DNA from 4 places in the Actinoplanes oblitus genome. Region 1 is predicted to be linked to each of the others. Evidence: riboswitches for the same ligand, from Rfam matches in the RefSeq annotation. Region 1 holds a riboswitch; each other region holds the start of a gene.
The links. Region 1 has a riboswitch for cyclic di-AMP ahead of Actob_RS01760 (coiled-coil domain-containing protein). Riboswitches for the same ligand answer to the same signal wherever they lie in the genome.
Positions count from the first base shown of each region.

Region 2: linked by a shared signal. The riboswitch ahead of Actob_RS13245 (C40 family peptidase) and the one ahead of Actob_RS01760 (coiled-coil domain-containing protein) in region 1 are both predicted to bind cyclic di-AMP.
Region 3: linked by a shared signal. The riboswitch ahead of Actob_RS08545 (C40 family peptidase) and the one ahead of Actob_RS01760 (coiled-coil domain-containing protein) in region 1 are both predicted to bind cyclic di-AMP.
Region 4: linked by a shared signal. The riboswitch ahead of Actob_RS02550 (LysM peptidoglycan-binding domain-containing protein) and the one ahead of Actob_RS01760 (coiled-coil domain-containing protein) in region 1 are both predicted to bind cyclic di-AMP.

Region 1 covers NZ_CP126980.1:382,375-387,016, reverse strand. The annotation lists gene Actob_RS01765 (coiled-coil domain-containing protein) at 1-976, opposite strand, end outside; cyclic di-AMP (ydaO/yuaA leader) riboswitch at 1,030-1,168, opposite strand; cyclic di-AMP (ydaO/yuaA leader) riboswitch at 1,377-1,508, shown strand; gene Actob_RS01760 (coiled-coil domain-containing protein) at 1,514-2,551, shown strand; gene Actob_RS01755 (glycoside hydrolase family 65 protein) at 2,616-4,642, opposite strand, start outside.
Region 2 covers NZ_CP126980.1:2,959,392-2,964,033, reverse strand. The annotation lists gene Actob_RS13255 (epoxide hydrolase family protein) at 1-933, opposite strand, end outside; gene Actob_RS13250 (MarR family winged helix-turn-helix transcriptional regulator) at 987-1,418, shown strand; gene Actob_RS13245 (C40 family peptidase) at 1,475-2,437, opposite strand; cyclic di-AMP (ydaO/yuaA leader) riboswitch at 2,453-2,586, opposite strand; gene Actob_RS13240 (M56 family metallopeptidase) at 2,700-3,617, opposite strand; gene Actob_RS13235 (BlaI/MecI/CopY family transcriptional regulator) at 3,614-3,964, opposite strand; gene Actob_RS13230 (cytochrome ubiquinol oxidase subunit I) at 4,040-4,642, shown strand, end outside.
Region 3 covers NZ_CP126980.1:1,855,314-1,859,955, forward strand. The annotation lists gene Actob_RS08540 (Mur ligase family protein) at 1-1,143, opposite strand, end outside; cyclic di-AMP (ydaO/yuaA leader) riboswitch at 1,555-1,740, shown strand; gene Actob_RS08545 (C40 family peptidase) at 1,780-2,577, shown strand; gene mraZ (division/cell wall cluster transcriptional repressor MraZ) at 4,032-4,463, shown strand.
Region 4 covers NZ_CP126980.1:572,182-576,823, reverse strand. The annotation lists gene Actob_RS02555 (saccharopine dehydrogenase family protein) at 337-1,575, opposite strand; cyclic di-AMP (ydaO/yuaA leader) riboswitch at 2,004-2,178, shown strand; gene Actob_RS02550 (LysM peptidoglycan-binding domain-containing protein) at 2,178-2,822, shown strand; gene Actob_RS02545 (YybH family protein) at 2,825-3,163, opposite strand; gene Actob_RS02540 (LysR family transcriptional regulator) at 3,255-4,130, shown strand; gene Actob_RS02535 (ExeM/NucH family extracellular endonuclease) at 4,197-4,642, opposite strand, start outside.

The DNA.
Region 1 (4,642 bases):
CCGAAAGGTGCACGTGGTTGGTGTGGTCGGTCGACGGCGTGCCACCGGCCCCGCTGTACGACTTCCACCCGCTGCTCGGCAACCAGATCCGTTTGAACCAGATCACGTAGAGCACGCCGAGCGTGTCCGAGTTGTGGATGAAGTAGTTCGCCAGGTTGGTGCCGTACGTCTTGCTGGCCCCGGTCGCCACCCCGCCGAAACCGTTCTTGTCGGCGGCGAAGTCGCAGGCCCGGCCCTTCGGGTGCTCCCCGCTGTTCTGCGGGCGGTAGCAGGCGACGTAGCGGGTGAAGCCGGCCTTCTGCGCCTGCTTCATCGCGTACAGCAGGCGCGGGCTGATGCAGCCGTCCGTCGTCGGGTCGGGCACGCAGCTGCCGTCCAGGTTGCCGCTCGGCTTGTCGGCGTCCGCACTGCTGCCCCCGCCGGAGTCGTCATCGGCGGCGTCGCCCTGATCGGCGTCCTTGAGCGCCTTCTCGGCCTGCGCCTTGCGCTTGGCCATCACGTTGACCTGCTTCTGCTGGTCGATGATGGCCGCGTCGATCCCGGTCTTGGCCGTCTGCCGGTCGGTCCGGGTGTTCTTCAGGTCGGCGATCGCCTGGTTCTGCCGGGCCGCCACGGTGGTCAGCAGCTGGGCCCGGTCCAGGAAGCCGGCCGACGAGTCGGCGCCGAGCAGCGCGCTGATCGGGCCGAGCCGGCCCATCGTGTACGCCTGCTCGGCGTACTTGTTGAGCGTCACCTGCTGCGGGCCGAGGGCCGCGTCCAGCTTCTTCAGCTCGGCGGCCAGCTGGGTCTGCTGCTGCTTGGATTTCGCGAGCTTCGCCTTGGCCGCCAGGTAGCCCTTGGAGGCCTCTTCGAGCTTGTCGAGCATGGCCTTCTTGCCACCCTCGCCGTCGTCACCGGACTCCCCCGGCGCGGCCAGGGGCCGGGGCGCCGCGGCTGCCGGTCCGGCGACCCCGGCGATCCCACATGCGGCGACCACGAGCGCTAGAAAGGCAGCCCATCGTCGCCGCGCAGTCACATGCTGCACTGGCTGTTTCCTCCCGTCGGCCGCCGGCCGGGTTAGCTGACGGGCTCGGGATGAAGGAAAGGTCCCTACCGCGGGATGCGGATTCGCCCCGGAAGAAAAATGGATCCCCGGCTCGCTCGTTATGCGATTAGGCGGCGGTTCCCGGCTGGGAACCGGGACGACCATACCTCAGCGGATCGACGAATCGACAGTTCTCACACCCATCGCGACGGCGCAGTCACCAGTCGTGATGCGCTTACGGAAAGTCGTTGTGCGGTAACTATTTTGGCCCTTTTCCGGACCCTGATGTCCCGTGCTATCTCAGGTAAGCTTGCCGCCGGTCCTGCCAGGACGGCACCGCCCCCGAGTTGCCGGCAGGCCGCCGCCTAATCACCGAAAGGTGAGCCGGGGAACCAGGTAGGTGGGGTGAATCCGCGTCATGCGGTAGGGATAGCTTCCGTCCCGAACCCGTCAGCTAACCCGGTCGGCGGTGACAAGGAAGGATTGTTGATGACCGCACGTCCCCGCCGGTGGCTGACGCTTGCCCTGGCGCCGCTGGTGACCGCCGCCATATTCGTGGCCCCGATCACCCCGGCACACGCTGCCCCTGGAGGCAGCGGCACGACCGCTGAGGAAGGGGAGGCGAGCGACGACCTCTCCGACCAGATCGAGGCCACGAACCGCCGGTTCGTGAACGCCAAGGCAGCGGTCGCGAAATCGAAGAAGACCCAGATCCAGCTGGCCGCCCAGATCAAGACCGCCGAGGCTCGGCGCGACCAGTTGGTCCCCGAGGTCAACGCGATCGCCAAGCAGCAGTACCAGGTCGGCAACCTGAGCTCGCTGAGCTTCCTGCTGCGGGCCAGCGACTCCGCCGACTTCCTGGACAAGGCGGTCAGCCTGGAGGAGATCAACAAGCTGCACGACGAGAAACTGCACGAGCTGAACACCCTGCTGCAGGACATCACCGCGGACAAGACCCGGCTCGACGCCGAGGTCAAGAACCAGGAGCAGCAGCTCTCGGTGCAGAAGAAGCTGCACGACTCGGCCGAGGACCAGCTCGAACTGCTCGGCGGTGGCACCGGCATCAACAAGACCATCACCGCCGGGTTCGTCGACGCCAAGTCGCCGACCGCCGCCCCGGCACCGCGCAACTCCGACGGCGGTTTCTCGCCGGAGTCCTGCAACCAGGACGACCCGACCACCGACGGCTGCATCACCAAGCGCACCCTGCACCTCTACAAGGAGGTGAAGAAGGCCGGCTTCAACATGTTCGTCGGCTGCCACCGCGACGGTGGCCCGTTCGAGCACCCGAAGGGCCGCGCCTGCGACTGGTCGTTGCAGAAGAGTGGCTTCTCGTCGGCGACCGGCAACGCCAAGATGATGCGGTACGGCAACGACCTCACCGCGTTCCTGGTGCGCAACGCCGATCGGCTCGGCATCTACTACGTCATCTGGTACAAGCAGATCTGGTTCCCGGCGACCAACAACTGGCACGCCTACCACGGTCCGAGTGATCACACCGACCACGTGCACGTGTCGCTGCTGTAGTCACGTCAGTCCTGATGAGAACGGCCCCCACCCGTCCGGGCGGGGGCCGTTCTCTCGTGGTGTCTCAGTGGTGCGGCGTCGCGCGCCGCACCGGGGCACGCCCGGCCGGCTGCGCCGGTGCCGGGCCGGCCGGCCCGGCCGACGGGATCGCCATGGTCACCGGGCGGACCTGGGTGACCTCGATCTCCTTGCCGTGGTGCAGCAGGGTGAGCCGGGCCGAGCCGCCGCCGTTGCGCAGCGAGTAGGTGACCTCCTCGGCGGTGACGTTGACCCGCAGCCGCAGCCCCCGCCAGAGCAGCGAGAAGTCCAGGTTGTTGATCCGGCTGGGCAGCCGCGGCGCGAACGACAACTGGCCGTTGAAGTCACGCATCCCGCCCAGGCCGGCCACCAGTGCGATCCAGGAGCCGGCCAGCGACGCCACGTGCACGCCGTCCCGCGCGTTCTGGTGCAGGTCGTGCAGGTCCATCAGGGCGGCCTCGCCCAGATAGTCGTGGGCCAGCTCGAGGTGCCCGGTCTCGGCCGCCATCACCGCCTGGATGCAGGCGGACAACGACGAGTCCCGGACCGTCCGCGCGTCGTAGTACGCGAAGTTCCGGGTCTTCTCCTCCGGGGTGAACGCGTCCCCCCGGATGTACATCGCCATCACCAGGTCGGCCTGCTTGACCACCTGCTTGCGGTACAGGTCGAAGTACGGGTAGTTGAGCAGCAGCGGGTAGCCCTCCGGCGGGGTGTTCTCGAAGTCCCACTCCTGCAACCGGGTGAAGCCCTCGCACTGCTGGTGGACGCCGAGCTCCTTGTCGTACGGGATGTGCACGGCCGCCGCCGCGTCCCGCCAGGAGGCCGCCTCCTCGTCGTCGACCCCGAAGCGCCGCGCCAGGTCCGGATGCCGCTTGCAGGCCTCCACCGCGGTCATCAGGTTCTGCTGCGCCATCAGGTTGGTGTAGATGTTGTCGTTCACCACGGCCGTGTACTCGTCGGGCCCGGTGACGCCGTCGATGTGGAACCGCCCGTGCCGGTCGTGGTGGCCCAGCGAGCGCCACAGCCGGGCGGTCTCCACCAGCAGCTCCAGGCCGACCTCACGCTCGAAGTCGTAGTCGCCGGTGGCCTGGACGTAGCGCCGGACCGCGTCGGCGATGTCCGCGGCGATGTGGAAGCCCGCGGTGCCGGCCGGCCAGTACCCGGAGCACTCCTGGCCGCGGATGGTCCGCCACGGGAACGCGGCACCCTGCAGGCCCAGCGTCTGCGCCCGCTCCCGGGCCAGGTCCAGCGTCGAGTGCCGCCAGCGCAGCACGTCCGCCGCCGCCGAGGGCTGGGTGTAGGTGAGCGCGGGCAGCACGAACGTCTCGGCGTCCCAGAACGTGTGGCCGTCGTACCCGGGACCGGTGAGGCCCTTGGACCCGATCGGGCGTTTCTCCGCCCGGGCACCGGCCTGCAGCGTGTGGAAGAGACCGAAGCGGACCGCCTGCTGCACCTCCGGGTCACCCTCGACGCGCACGTCGGAGTGGTCCCAGAAGGCGTCGAGGTACTCCCGCTGCTGCTGGACCAGGCCCTCCCAGCCGTCCAGCCGGGCGCTGGCCAGCGCGGCGCCGACCTGATCGCGCAGGGCGGGCAGCGAGCGCACGCTGGACCAGCCGTACGCCGCCAGCTTGACCACCCGCAGCTTCTGCCCCGGCTCCAGCCGGCAGGCCACCGTGGTGCGCAGCCAGTCGCCGTGCCCCTCGGTGGTGATCGCGTGCCGGCCCGGCGTCTCCACCAGGTGCTCCATGGCCGCGGCCATCCGCAGGTCACTGACCTTGGTGCGGTGCACCAGCAGGCCGCCGGACCGCTGCTCGAGCATCTCCTCGGCCTGCAGCGGGTGCTCCAGCACCGCCGCCACCCGCGGGTCCTTGCTCATCGGCGGGAGCTGCTCGTTGGCCACCAGCTCGGACTGCAGGATCAGCCGGGCCGCGCCGTCCAGCGGCTCCACCTCGTAGAGGAAGGCGACGACCGCCCGCTGAGTGAAGGAGACCAGGCGCACGGTGCGCACCCGGACGCCCTGGCCGGACGGGGAGACCCACTCCACCACCCGCTCCAGGGTCCCGGCGCGCAGGT
Region 2 (4,642 bases), 2.6 Mb from region 1:
CGCCTGGGTGATGTCGCCGGGCAGGACCGCGACGCCGAGCGGCGCGGCACAGGTCACCGGCACGTTCACGCCGCTCTCCTTGACCAGCCGGGCGGATGAGCCGGCGGTGCGGTGGAACCAGTGGTGGGCGACGTCGGCCAGGATCCGGTGGTCGGGCACCGGGGTGGCCGGGTCGGCCCAGCGGTCGAACTTGTCCGCCCAGAAGGCGAGCAGGCCGGTCGGCGAGTCGGTGAAGGCGTACGCCGGGGTCTGCGGCCCGGTGGCGAACAGCATCTGGTGCGGGTGCCGGTTCTTGGCCAGCTCCATGGTCTTCGCGAGCCGCGCCTGGTCGGACGGCGACAGCCCGTCCGGCGAGCCGGCCGTGGGCAGGTAGTTGACGTGCACACCGGCCACGTTCTCCGGCGCCAGGGCGGCCAGGTGCCGGGAGATGCCGGAGCCCCAGTCGCCGCCCTGCGCGCCGTACCGCCGGTAGCCCAGGGCGGCCATCAGCTCGGCCCAGGCTCCGGCGACCCGCTGCTGGCTCCAGCCGCGCCGGGTGGTGGGCCCGGACAGCCCGAAGCCGGGGATGGCCGGGACGACCACGTGGAAGTGCTCGGCGAGCCGGTCGACGACGTCCAGGAACTCGACGGTGGAGCCGGGCCAGCCGTGGGTCAGCACTATCGGCAGGGCGTGCGGGTCGGCGTTGCGCAGGTGCATGAAGTGGACCCGGTCGCCGCCGATCTCCGTGACGAACTGCGGGTACGCGTTGAGCTCGGTCTCGTGGGCGCGCCAGTCGAACGTCAGCCACTGGTCGGCGAGGGCGCGAACCCGGGCGAGCGGGATGCCGTACTCGTCGCCGGCGCCGGGCAGCTCGTCGGGCCAGCGGGTGCGGGAGAGCCGGTCGGTGAGGTCGTCGAGGTCGGACTGCGGCAGCCGGATCCGGAATTCATTCATGCGGCTAACGTTAGTCGGCCTAACGTTAGTTCGTCCAATGTTATGGTGGACACATGGACCATCTACCGAGCTGGCTGCTGACACAGGCCGCCGCGCACGCGCACCGGCTGGTCGGCGACGGGTTCGCCGAGGTGGGCGCGCGCGGTTACCACTACCGGCTGCTGGAGTCGCTGATCGCCGACGGCCCGGCCAGCCAGGCGGCCCTCGGGCGACGGACCGGCGTCCACCTGAGCGACCTGGTGGGCGCGCTCAACGAGCTGGCCGCCGACGGCTACGTGGCGCGCTCCCCCGATCTCGGCGACCGGCGGCGCAACGTCATCACGGTGACCGAGCCGGGCCGGGAGCGGGCGCACGAGCTGGCGGAGCGGGCGGCGGCGATCCAGGACGAGTTGCTGGCGCCACTGAGCGCGAGAGAGCGCGACGAGCTGGCGGCGCTGCTGCGCAAGGTGCTGGCCGGGGCTTCCCGCCGTACGCGAAGGGTCTGAAAAAGCAACCGCTCCCGGCGGAAACCGGGAGCGGTTGTGTCACCTGGACCGAGGGCCTAGCCCGCGGGCCGGCGATAGCCGGCGATCGGACCACGATCGATGGTCGCCATCCGCACGTGGTCGCCCGTGTGCGGCGCGTGCACCACCATGCCACCACCGATGTAGATGGACACATGGTGCACATCGGAGTAGTAGAAGACCAGGTCACCGGGTCTCAACTCACTGCGGCTCACCGGTTTCGTGGAACCCCACTGATCCTTCGTGTAGTGCTCGAGGTGCACGCCGACGGACGCCCACGCCTCTTTCGTCAGGCCCGAGCAGTCGTAGCTGTCCGGACCCTCGGAACCGAAGACGTAGGGCTTGCCGATCAGGTCGCAGGCCTTCTGCGCGGCCCGGCCACCGATGTCGTTGGTGTAGTCGACCGGGCACGGCCCGGTCTTGTACGGCCCGTCGTCGGCCTTGCCGTACGCCTTCACCCGCAGTTTCTGCAGGGCGGTGATCTCCTTCTCGATCGCCGACTTCTTGGTCTTGAGGTCGGTGTCCCGAGTGGCGATCTCGGACGCCAGAGCGTCCAGTTTCTCCTTGTCAGCGGCGTACTTGTCGCGCAGCTTCACGACACCGCTGATCGACTCGCGGCGGTTGGCGGCCAGCTGCTCGAGGAGCGAGAGCTTCTCGGTCAGGCCGGTCGGCGAACCGCTCAGAATCGCGCCCATGGCGCTCGGCGGACCCTGCATGTAGGCGTCCGACGCGAGGCCGCGGACTTCGGCCAGTGCCACGTCCACTTGTTTCTGCAGCGGAGCGAGCGTCTTGTTCAGCTGCTTCTGCTGCTTCTGCAGCTTGAGCAGCTTCCCGTGGGTGTCGTTGAAGTCCTCGATCACCGGCTCGAGTTCGTTCCACTGCTTGTCGATCTGGTCCTCGACGCTGGACGGCGAGGGCGTGGCGTGGGCAACGACAGGTCCGGTGACAACGAGTCCGGCAGCGGCAACCGCACAGAGCAGGCCGCGTAGTACGCGCTTCACGTAGGTGCGTTGTCCTTTCTTCCACTCGGCCGCCGACCGGGTTAGCTGACGGGTTCGGGCGGGAAGCACGCCCGGCCGCTCTCCAACGGCTTCACCCCACCTACCTGGGTCCCCGGCTCGCCGTCGCGGCGATTGGGCGGTGGTTCGTCAGATCGGCCGGATGGACGATGGGGGGCTGCCGAACCGGGGACCACCGTACTCGGATCATGCGGGCAAATGAAGCTTGCCCGCGCGGCGAAACCGCGCGCACAGCGCCCGGCACTCACAGTGACCGGAATGGCCACGCCTCCAGGGCCTGGCCGAGCCAGGGCACCACCAGGATCACCGTGGGTAACACCAGGAGACCGGCCGCGGCGAGTCCGGCGAGCACCGACAGGCCCGTCGAGGTGGGTGCCGGACCGGTCAGCCGGGCAAGCCTGCGGGAGCGGGATTCACCCGCCGGGTCGTCCGGGACCTCCTCCGCGAGCGGTACGGCGTCGGAGAGCCGGGCCAGCGCGGCGCGCAGCGGGGCCGCCCCGGTACGCCGCCGGGCAGCGTCGTCGGACACCATCTCCAGCAGCAGGTGCACCGCGTCGAGCGGCGCCCGGGACCGCAGCGGGCGCGGCACCGCCCGGTAGAACGCGGTGAACGACTCCATCACCAGCTCGTGCCGGTGCCGCAGGTGCGCCTGCTCGTGCGCGAGCACCGCGTCCACCTGCTCGCGGTCGAGGATCCGCAGCACCGCGTCGCTGAGCACCACCCGCGGCTCCCGGCCGGGCACGCAGTACGCCAGGGGCAGCGCCCCGTCCAGCACCCGCACCTCGGCACCGCCCAGCTCCCGGTGCCGTTCCACCCGGTCCAGCAGGTCGACCAGGGTCCGGTGCCGCTCCCGGCGGGCACGGGCCCGGACGCTCACCCGGATCAGTGAGATCAGCAGCCGGATCACGATGGTGGCCGCCACCGCCAGCGAGAACAGCAGCGCCGCGACGGTCCACGGGTGATCGGCACCGGCCGCCCGGGTCAGCTCCTCCGGGGCGGCCAGCACCACCCCGAGCGCGCAGAGCACAGCGGTCAGGGTGAGCGCCTGCCAGAGCAGGACGGCGGCGACCGGGGCACGGTCCGGCCAGCGGGCGCCGGCCAGGATGCCCGGGACGACCAGCGAGAGGGTCAGCCCGAGGGCTCCCAGGAGGAGTGCTGTCACGTCTCTTTCGGTGTGGCGTCCAGGGCGGCTCGGATCGCGCCGGGCGGTAGCTGACCGAGGAAGTATGCCAGCGCGGCGTCCCGATCGGGTGACGCGCTCAAGGCGTCGAGCATGACGGCCGCCGTCATCTCCTCGCGCGTCTGCGCCGCGGCGTACCGGTACGCCCGGTCGGCCTTTGTCTGGACGACCATCTTCTTCTTCGACAGCCGGTCCAGGACCGTCATGACCGTCGTGTACGCCAGATCCCGACTCTTACTTATGTTCTCGTGCACCTGTCGCACTGTCAGCGGCTCGGGAGCGTCCCACAACTGCGTCATGACCTCCCGCTCAAGATCTCCAAGTGCCATGTGACCCATCCTACTAGGGCCAGTAGTACTACGTCTCGTAGTATCTACTACGAAGAGTCGTAGAGGGGACACCCGATGGACGTGCTCGACCTGACCCGGCTGCAGTTCGCCGTGGTGACGATCTATCACTACCTGTTCGTGCCGCTGTCGATCAGCCTGTCGGCGGTCGCGGCCGGGCTGCATCTGGCCTGGCTGCGCTCCGGCGAGCAGAGGTATCAGGACCTGACGAAGTTCGTCGGCAAGCTGCTGATCGTCACGTTCGCGGTCGGCGTGGTCACCGGGCTCGTCCAGGAGTTCCAGTTCGGGCTCGGCTGGAGCGCGTTCGCCAAGTTCTACGGCGACGTGTTCGGGCCGACCCTCGCCGTCGAGGGGATGCTCGCGTTCTTCCTGGAGGCGACGTTCCTCGCGCTCTGGTACTTCGGCTGGGGACGGCTGCCCCGCAAGCTGCACGCGGCGACCATCGTCGTGGTCGCGGCCGGGACACTGCTGTCGGCGTACATCATCCTGGCGGCCAACTCCTTCATGCAGAACCCGGTCGGCTACGAGCTGGACGCCGCCACCGGGCGCGCGCACCTGACCAGCTTCGCCGCGCTGATGACCAACGAGGTGGTGCTCGCCGCGTTCCCGCACACGATGGCCGGCGCGGCGATGGCCGGGGGCGGCCTGCTGCTCGCCATC
Region 3 (4,642 bases), 1.5 Mb from region 1:
GACCGCCGCCAGCGCCTGGTCGAAGCTTTGTACGTGCTGGAACGGCACCCGGTTCACCTCGAGCCGGACGGCCAGGTCGTACGCCCGGTCCCCGGTGATCAGCACCGGCCGGTCGCGCAGCGGGGCGAAGTCGACGTCCCACAGCCACGAGGTGTCCAGCCCGTCGGGGTCCCGCGCGTTGATCGAGAGCAGCGTCGGCGCCTGGTCGGCCATGTCGAACGCCTCCAGCCAGCTCGCCGGGTTCTTGGCGAGCAGCAGCCGGATGTTGCGGCCGTCCCGGTCGACCTGCGCGTACCGCCCGGCGATGGAGGTCACCCGGGAGAGCCGGGGGAGGGCCTCGATCGGGCGGACCCCGAACTCACCGGCGACCGCGAGGGCGGTGGCCGCGTTACCCAGGTTGACCTTGCCGGGGAGCTGGAGCTTCACCAGGTGCCAGTCGCCGCGCGGGTCGATGACGCCGTCCTCCTCCACCACCCACTGCGGGACGGGGCGGCGCAGCGGGCAGCCGGTGCACCACCAGTCACCGTCGGCCCGCTCGATCGGGTGCCCGCTCTCCGGGCACACGAACGAGTCGTCGTGCCAGCGCTGACCCGCGCTGAACCAGGTGACCTGTGGGCTGCTCACGGCGGCCCAGACCACCATCGGGTCGTCCGCGTTGGCCACCACCCGGATCTCGGGGTGGCCGGCCAGCGCGGTCTTCCACAGCTGCGCCATCATCGCCACCTCCTTGGCCCGGTCCAGCTGGTCGCGGGAGAGGTTGAGCAGCGCCACCACCTTGGGCCGGGTGGAGTCGATCACCTGGGCCAGGTAGTGCTCGTCGACCTCCAGCACGGCGAACGGGGTGTGCCCCTCCTTCGCCAGCGCGGAGGTGTGGCCGGTGGGCATGTTGGCGCCGTACCCGTTGGTCGCGACCCGGCCGAGCACGCCGACGGCGGCCGCGGTGAGGCGCGTGGTGGTGGTCTTGCCGTTGGTGCCGGAGACCAGGGCGACAGCCCGGCCGGACGACAGGTGGGCCAGCAGATCCGGATCGATCTTGAGGCCGATCCAGCCGCCGATCACCGATCCGTCGCCGCGTCCCGCGGCCCTGGAGAGCGCGGCCGCGGTCTTCGACGCAGTGGTCGCGACTATGGCCCGCAGGGGCATCTTCCCGTCCGTCACGCCAGCGAGGGTACCGGACCCCAGGGTTACGTCGAGTTGCCGGAAGGCCCGCGGCTCAATGGCAAGGGTTCAGCCCCGTGGGGATTACCACGTTTGCGCCGCTGAGTCACCGTTTCGGGATCCCTAGGGGATTACCCCGGGAGAAATTGTGTGTTCTGGTTCACTGGCTCCATTCGACGGAATGTAGTTGATCAGGTGCTCCGGGTAATGACATTTGTCTTGTGGACGCAACAAATGGGACAGCAATCGGTGTGCCGAATACGCTGGGTGACTAACTGGCGTCTGACGATCATCGGCGAAGTCGGGTACCAAAGATTCACCGGCGGCAACCGCTCGCCGGTCGCGCCGCACCGGTTCACGCCGAGCCCTGCCCCGGGCTGGTCGACGCGACCACGCAGTTCCAGAAAGCTGACAAGGCATCAGGGGGCAGGGACGGGGAACCCACTTTCCGGTCCGCACCACAGCGCCGTGCCCCACGACGGCGTACCGGTTCGGACCTTGGGGTGAAGCCACCACGGTGGCCGGGCAAGCCTTCCCGCCCGAACCCGACAGCTAACCTCGCAGGCGTGCCGGAGGGATTTCTCAACCGTGCACGAACACAGTTCGAGCCGTGGCCGCCGCATGTCCGGCGCCGGTACCATCGCACTGTCCCTGGGTCTCTGCCTCTGCGCCGGCCAGCTCGTTGGAGCCTCGCCGGCGGCCGCGTCCACCACCCCGGTCGCGAGCGCCGTCACCGCCACCACCGCGGCGGCTGCCAAGGCCAAGCCCAGGTTGACCGCTTCGGTCAACAACCGGAAGCTCCCCTGGGGCTCCACCCTCAAGCTCACCGCCAAGGTCATCGACCCGCGCACCGGCAAGGTCGCCAAGGGCACGGTCCGGCTGCAGGCCTGGCGCTCCAGCAAATGGGTCACCTGGGACACCAAGACCGTGCGCAACGGTGCGGTCACCCTGGCGGCCCGTCCCGACCAGAAGGGCGTCGGCTCCAGCGTCTACGTCCGCGCGCTCTTCACCGGCAGCGGCTACCAGCAGACCGCCTCCGGTAAGGCGAAGATCACGCTCAAGGCCAGCGGGGCCAAGATCCTCGCCGAGGCCAAGAAGCACAAGGGCGCGCTCTACCTGTTCGGTGCCGCCGGGCCCAAGCGGTTCGACTGCTCCGGGTACACCAGCTACGTGTACAAGAAGGCGGCCGGCAAGAGCCTGCCGCACAAGGCGAACTCGCAGCAGAAGTACGGCAAGGCGGTCAGCAAGTCGAGCAAGCGCGTCGGCGACCTGATCGTCTTCCGGTCCGGGTCGTACGGGTACCACGCGGGCATCTACGCCGGCGGCGGGTACATGTACGACTCGCCGCACACGGGCGCCCGGGTCGGGAAGCACAAGATCTACGGCAGCAACTACGTCGTGCGGCGCCTGGTCGCCTGATAGCGCGTAGTAAGTAAGGACACACCGCCAGTGGGGCGCGACCCGGATCGGGTCGCGCCCCACTGGCGTTCCCGGGTCCGGAGCGTGGTCCGGCCCCGGGGTCGCGGTCCTGGCCGCCGGTTACGGCCGTGGTCGGTCGCCGGTGTGGTTGCCAGGCCAGGGTGGGTCAAGGCTCCGGCCGTCAGTCGCGGTCCGTGGTCGGTCGCCGGTGTGGTCGCCAGGCCAGGGGGCGGTGGGTCACGGTCCTGGCCGCCGGTTGCGGTCCGTGGTTGGTTGCGGTGTGGTCGCCAGGCCAGGGGGCGGTGGGTCACGGTTCCGGCCGCCAGTCGCGGTCCGCTGGCGCCCTGGTCAGGTCGAGGTGTGCAACGGGTTCCGGTCCGCTGCCCGCTCCCCGGCCGCAGTCCGACATTCCCGGTACGCCCGCCCTTCGGCAGCGCCGCCCCCGCCTCCACACCGTGCGGCTGGTCGTGGGGGTGGTGTCCGGGCTTGGGATGGGGCCGTGGTTGCCAGCTCGGGTTTCTGGGCTGGTGGTGGGGGCGGTGTCCGGGCTCGGGATGGGGCCGTGAGTGCCAGCTCGTGGTTCTCGGCTGGTGGTGGGGGTGGTGTCCGGGCTCGGGATAGGGCCGTGAGTGCCAGCCCATGGTTCTCGGCTGGGCATGGGGGTTGTGTCCGGGCCGGGGATAGGGCTGTGGAGACCAGCTGGGGGTTGGTCCGGGCGGCGGGGGCTTTGGGCGAGGTGATGACCAAGGGCTCGGCAGGCACAACGGGGGAAGCACCCGTGCCGCCGGGACGAGCATGGTGGTTCGGGGGCCGGGCTCCGGGGTGAGGCGCAAGACGGTGGTGATGGCCTCGGGTCGACCTTGGATGCTCCACCTAACCGGGTCGAGCCGCGCACCAAGGCTCTAACCAACCGGGCCGAGGCGCGCACCGAAGGCTCCACCCAAGCGGGTCGAGCCGCCCGCCGGAGACTCCACCCGACTGGGTCGAGCCGCGCACCGGAGACTCCACCCAACTGGGTCGAGCCGCCAGCCGGAGGGGCCACCTAACCGGGTCGAGGTGTGCGCCGGAGGTTCCACCCGGCTGGGCTGAGGTGTGCGCCGGAGGCTCCACCTTCCTCCCTCGCGGGGCTCCACTTTCCTCCCCGCCGCGCTGGGCGAGGGGCTGAACTGCCCTTTTCGGGCGGAGTTATCGACCCCGCTGTGCCGGATGTCGGAAACCGGACCTGGTGGATCATGCTCTGGCCCTCCACTCGGCGCCACCGCCTGTGAACTGGGATTACGTCCGCGAAAACGGCTCGCGAGCAGTCCCTTTCGGGTTGCAGGTGGAGGGAAGTGGAGTAGAGTGGGGCGCAGTGGCAGGACCGAGGGACCGAACCGAGAGCCTGCCGGCCCGAGTTGACAGACGGTCCACTCCTCCGCGATGGAGCGGCCGTCCCGGCAAAGGGGTGGGGGCCGATGTTCCTCGGCACGCACACCCCTCGGCTGGACGAGAAGGGCCGGCTGATTCTCCCGGCGAAGTTCCGTGACGAGCTGGCGGGAGGTGTCGTGATCACGAAGGGGCAGGAGCGCTGTCTTTACGTGTTCCCGATGCCGGAGTTCCAGCGCATCGCGGGCCAGCTGCGCGAGGCGCCGGTGACCAACAAGGCCGCCCGGGCTTACAGCCGGGTGTTCTTCGCCAGCGCCCACGACGAGGTGCCTGACAAGCAGGGCCGGGTCACCATCCCCGCACATCTGCGGGAGTACGCGAGTCTCGGCCGGGATCTCGTGGTGATCGGGGCCAGCACCCGGGTCGAGATCTGGGACAAGCAGTCCTGGGACGACTACCTCTCGGCGAGCGAGGAAGAGTTCGCCGACATCGAGGAGGGGGTGCTGCCCGGCGGACTGTAAGGCGTGGCACTCGGTGGGCCGCTGGGATTTCCGGCCCGACCGCCACTGCTTGCCGTACTGCGAGATCTCCAGCCGCTCCCGCTCCTGGCGCCTCTTCCCCGGCGCCAGGCGCGTGTCCGGAGCCGGTCACACCGGCGCGGGACAGAGCGGATGGGGATCTGGCGGTACGGATGGCGGCC
Region 4 (4,642 bases), 190 kb from region 1:
CTGAAGGACCCGGAGAAGACGCTGACGCCCCGATCGGTGGCCGGGACCCGGTCGGTGGCCGGGACCCGGTCGGTGGGGCCGAGACGCCAGCCGTTGAAGGCGGAGAGGCTCACTGCGACGGTCATTTTCAGGTCGGCGGCCCATCGTTCAGCGACGCGTGACGACCGGAATGTCCAGTTTCTCGATCTTCGCCCGCCTACCCCGCCGAACCCGTCAGCCCGCCCTCCCCCAAGGGGGTAGCCCCCGCAATCAGTGTGGCGGAAGTGCGGCCGGGCGGACGGGCGGGCTGTGGACAAAGCTCAACTGTGGACAACCGCGGCGATCCGCCGTCAGCAGCTACACCTTGCGAGCGGTGATCTCGAAGCCAGCCGCCCGGAGCCGGTTCACCAGGGCGTCGCCGATGGCCGTCGCCGGGGTGAGGACGCCGCCCTCCGACGGCGGGAGGGCGTCCCGGTCCAGGACCAGGGCCAGCGCGGACTCGCCGAGCATGACCGCTGTCGCGGCGTAACCGGGGTCGCCCTTGGCGCGGACCCGGGCCGTGTACCGGGCGCCGGTGGTCGTCGTGGTGAAGATGTCCATGGTGAAGTGCCCGTTCTGCTGGACCTTCTCGCTCGGGCCCTCGCCGGGCTTGGGCAGGACGCGGTCCAGCAGGTAGCGGGTGGGCGGCACCGCGAGGCCGGCGACCAGGGCGCCCAGGCCGAGCTTGGTGCCGATGGCCAGGAGCGGGGAGAGCGGCGAGGCGCCGACGCTCATCGCCTCGCGATATCTGAAACCGCGACCGTACGCCCAGCCGCGCAGCGCGTTGGTCCGCCGCACCACCCGGGTGTTGTAGGAGGCCATCACGAACGGGGCGAGCCGGCCCCGCAGTTTCGGGTGCACCTCGGAGGCGGGGATCGTGTCCATGTCGCTCTGCCGGCCCAGCTTCGGCTCGGCGTGCCGGTCCGGGCTCAGCGAGTAGGGACTGCCGGCCACCTTGCGCAGCGACGGCTCCTTTTTCAGTACGTCGACCTGGTTGCGCATCGAGTCGATCGTCCCGCCGCTGAACCCGCCGCTCATGCTGGTCACCACCAGCGTGGTCTCGGTGAGTTCGCCCGCGCCGTCCTGTTCGACCCGCTGGTGCAGCACGTGCACGCCGAGATCGGACGGAATGGAGTCGAAGCCGCAGGAGTGGACGATCCGCGCACCGGTGCTGCGAGCGAGCTCGTGGTTCTCGTCGATGCTGTCCCGGGCGAACAGCACTTCTCCGGTCAGATCGACGTAGTCGGTGCCGGCGGCGGCGCAGGCGTGCGCGAGCGGACGCCCGTACTTGGCGTACGGCCCGACCGTCGTGATGACCACGCGTGTGCGGGCGGCGACCGTGGCCAGCGCTTCGGCGTCCGCGGCGTCGGCGATCAGGACCGGCCAGTCGACGTTCAGCCGGGACTTGACGTCCGCCAGTTTCGCGGCGGAGCGCCCCGCCAGGGCGATGCGGGTGCCGGCCGGCGCGTGCCCGGCGAGGTGTTTCGCCACCAGTGCCCCGACAAAGCCGGTGGCGCCGTAGACGACGACGTCGAAGTCTCGGGGGAGATCGCTCATGGTCGGAGATTGTGCACCCTATGCCTGGCTCGTAGGCAACCCGTGGGTAACAAAGATCGCGCCATGCAGCCAAAATGCGTCTGTCGCCCCGATCGCGCCCAGGGCAGAGGCGCACGGTGTGCGGGAGGAGCGCGCCCGGGCCGCCGATCACGCCGGAACGGCATGCGGGTGAAACTCCAAAAAGCAGGCTCTCTTTACCCACTGCGGACGCTGACAATCCCGCCCCGTCGGGCTTTTCCCCCGCATGGTGGACCACGGTGGTGGCAAGTCCCGGCGCGACTCAAGAACTCGGGGAGTTAGTCACACAAAGGAAGATCAAAGCGGCTAATTTGTGAGAACAAAGTCACCGGCCCCGCTTCCGGTCTTGGTCAGTTCCATGAAGCGGTGGCTACCGTCGACAGTCCGCAATTCGCGGACACCGTGGCCGGAACGCCGAGTCCTGCCTGCTGGTCACGGTCAACAACCCACAGGCATGGAGCGGGGGACCCACAGTTCCTCGGCGCGCTCTCCGGAGCGCACCTCGGGGTGAAGCCGCACTTCAAGCGGCCGGGCTCCTCGGCCCGAACCCGACAGCTCACCTCGCAGGCGTGGAGGAAAACTTCATGCTTCACCTGAACAAGCGGGTTCGTCGTGCCCTGTCCCGGCGAGCCCAGTCCCCGCGCGCCCTGAATCGGCCCGCACAGAGCAAGCGCACCACTCTCAAGCGCACTCTCGGCATCGCCATGGCCGGCCTGGCCGGCGCCATCGGCCTGCTCGCCGTCGAGGCGTCCCCGGCCAGCGCCGCCCCGAACGTGAACTGGGACGCCGTGGCCAAGTGCGAATCCGGTGGAAACTGGAGAATCAACACCGGGAATGGCTATTACGGCGGTTTGCAGTTCAGCCGGGGCACCTGGCGGGCGCACGGCGGCAGCAAATACGGCTCCACCGCCAATCTGGCCTCCAAGAGCGAGCAGATCCTGGTCGCCGAGCGGGTGCTGCGCAACCAGGGCATCGGTGCCTGGCCCACATGCGGACGTCGCGGCCTCACCAAGGCGCGTAAGAGCACGTCGGTGGGCCCCTACCGCCTGGCGTCCTACACGACGCCGCTGAAGGCGACCCGCACCTACGTGGTGAGGCGCGGCGACACCCTGTCCGGCATCGCCGCGCGTTACCGCGTCAAGGGCGGATGGAAGGCCCTTTACCGCGCCAATGCGAGTCGCCTGAGCAGCCCGAACCGGCTTCGGGTGGGCCAGCCTCTGGCGATCTGAGGTCAGGACCGACCCAGCTCCGGGTGGTCCAGCACGCGCAACCAGGAGCCGTCGGGCTGACGGCGGACGACCTGTGCCCGCGCCCCGGCTCCGTCTTTCGGCGGGGTCGAGGTGAGGGCCAGGTCGCCGCTGATCAGCGTGGGCAGCGGGGTCTCGGGCTCGAAAGCCGGCATTTTCGGCAGGAGCTCCGCCCACAGCTTCTGGATCGCGGCGCGGCCGACGGTCTCGCTGCCTGGCGGATAGGCCATCACGGCGTCCTCCTCATACAGCAGCGCGAGGCCCTCGGCGTCTTTGGCATTGGCGCGCTCGACGAACAAACGGGTCAAGTCCTCCGGGTGCATTGCCTTCTCTCGTTCGCTCATGACTCCACCTTGCCGCGCGTGGCTCCACAAGTCCAACGAATGGTTTTCATACCTACTACAATCAGGACTCATGGATCTGCGGCAGCTGGAGTACTTCGTCGCGGTCGCCGAGACCGGCAGCTTCACCCGGGCCGCGACCCGGGTGCACATCACCCAGTCCGGGGTGAGTGCCCAGATCAAGGCGCTGGAGCAGGAGCTCGGCGCGGAGCTCTTCGACCGCAGCGGCCGGGTTGCCCGGCTGACCGAGGCCGGCTCGGCGGCGCTGCGGCACGCCCGGGCGGCACTCGATTCGACACTGGACCTGCGGGACGCGATCGACGACGTCAAGGGGCTGGTCCGGGGCCGGCTGACCATCGGGATGGTGATCGGCTGCGAGGTGGCGCCGCTGTTCGACGCGCTCGCCGGGTTCCACCGTGAGCATCCCGGCATCGAGCTGGAGCTGGCCGAGGCGAACTCGGATCACCTGGTCGCCGGGGTGCGCGCCGGCAGCCTCGACGTCGCCCTGGCCGGGCTGGCCGGCGAGCCACCCGACCATCTCGCCTCCCGGATCATCGCGAGCGAGCGTCTGGTGGCGCTGACCGCGCCAGGCAGTGAACTCGCTGCTCGGGGCAGTGTCACTGTCACCGGGCTCACCGCGTACGAAATAATCTGCCTGCCGGAAGGGACCGGCATCCGGGACGTTCTGGATCGGGCCTTCGCCGGGGTGACCGGGCTGCGACCGGCGGTCGCGCTCGTCGCCACCTCGCCGGACACCGTGGCCGGCCTGGCCCGCCGCGGCCTGGGGGTCGCCGTGCTCAGCGAGTCGATTGCCGCCGCGCATCCGGACCTGGTCAGCATCCCGGTCGACGGGGTCGGCATCGCGGCGCTGCTCGCGCTGGTCTGGCAGGACCGGGCAAGTCCGGCGCTGTCCGCCTTCCTGCGTCACTGCGACGCGGCCTTCCGCTGACCGCGACATGACGGCAGCCCCCGCCGCGACGCGACGGGGGCTGCCGGCGGAACTACGACAGCGGGACTACTTCGTGATCCGCTGTGTGTGGGTCGCGACGAACGACTGGTTGCCCGCCTTGTCGGTCGCCCACCAGGAGACCTTCAGCGTGCCCTTGTCGACACCGGAGACCGCAGCGTGCCACCCGAAGAACGGGTCGAGCAGCGCGTTCACCGCCGTGGCGCGAGCCGACGCGTCCTTCTCCGAGGAGGCGACGGTCCAGGTACCGGCCGCGTAGTAGTACCACTTGCCGGACCGCTGCTCGATCAGCTTCACCGAGACGGTGTCGACACCCGAGCCGAGGTCGACGACAGTGCCGTTGACCTGCTGCCAGGAGGCTGCCCGGTCGGCGTCCCGGGGCAGGGTCAGACCGGCCACCGGGGCGATGATGTCCTTGACCACCAGCACCGAGCCGACCTTGACGGTCTGACCGGCGCCGGCCGCGTTGACCGGGGTCACGGTGACGGTGAAGC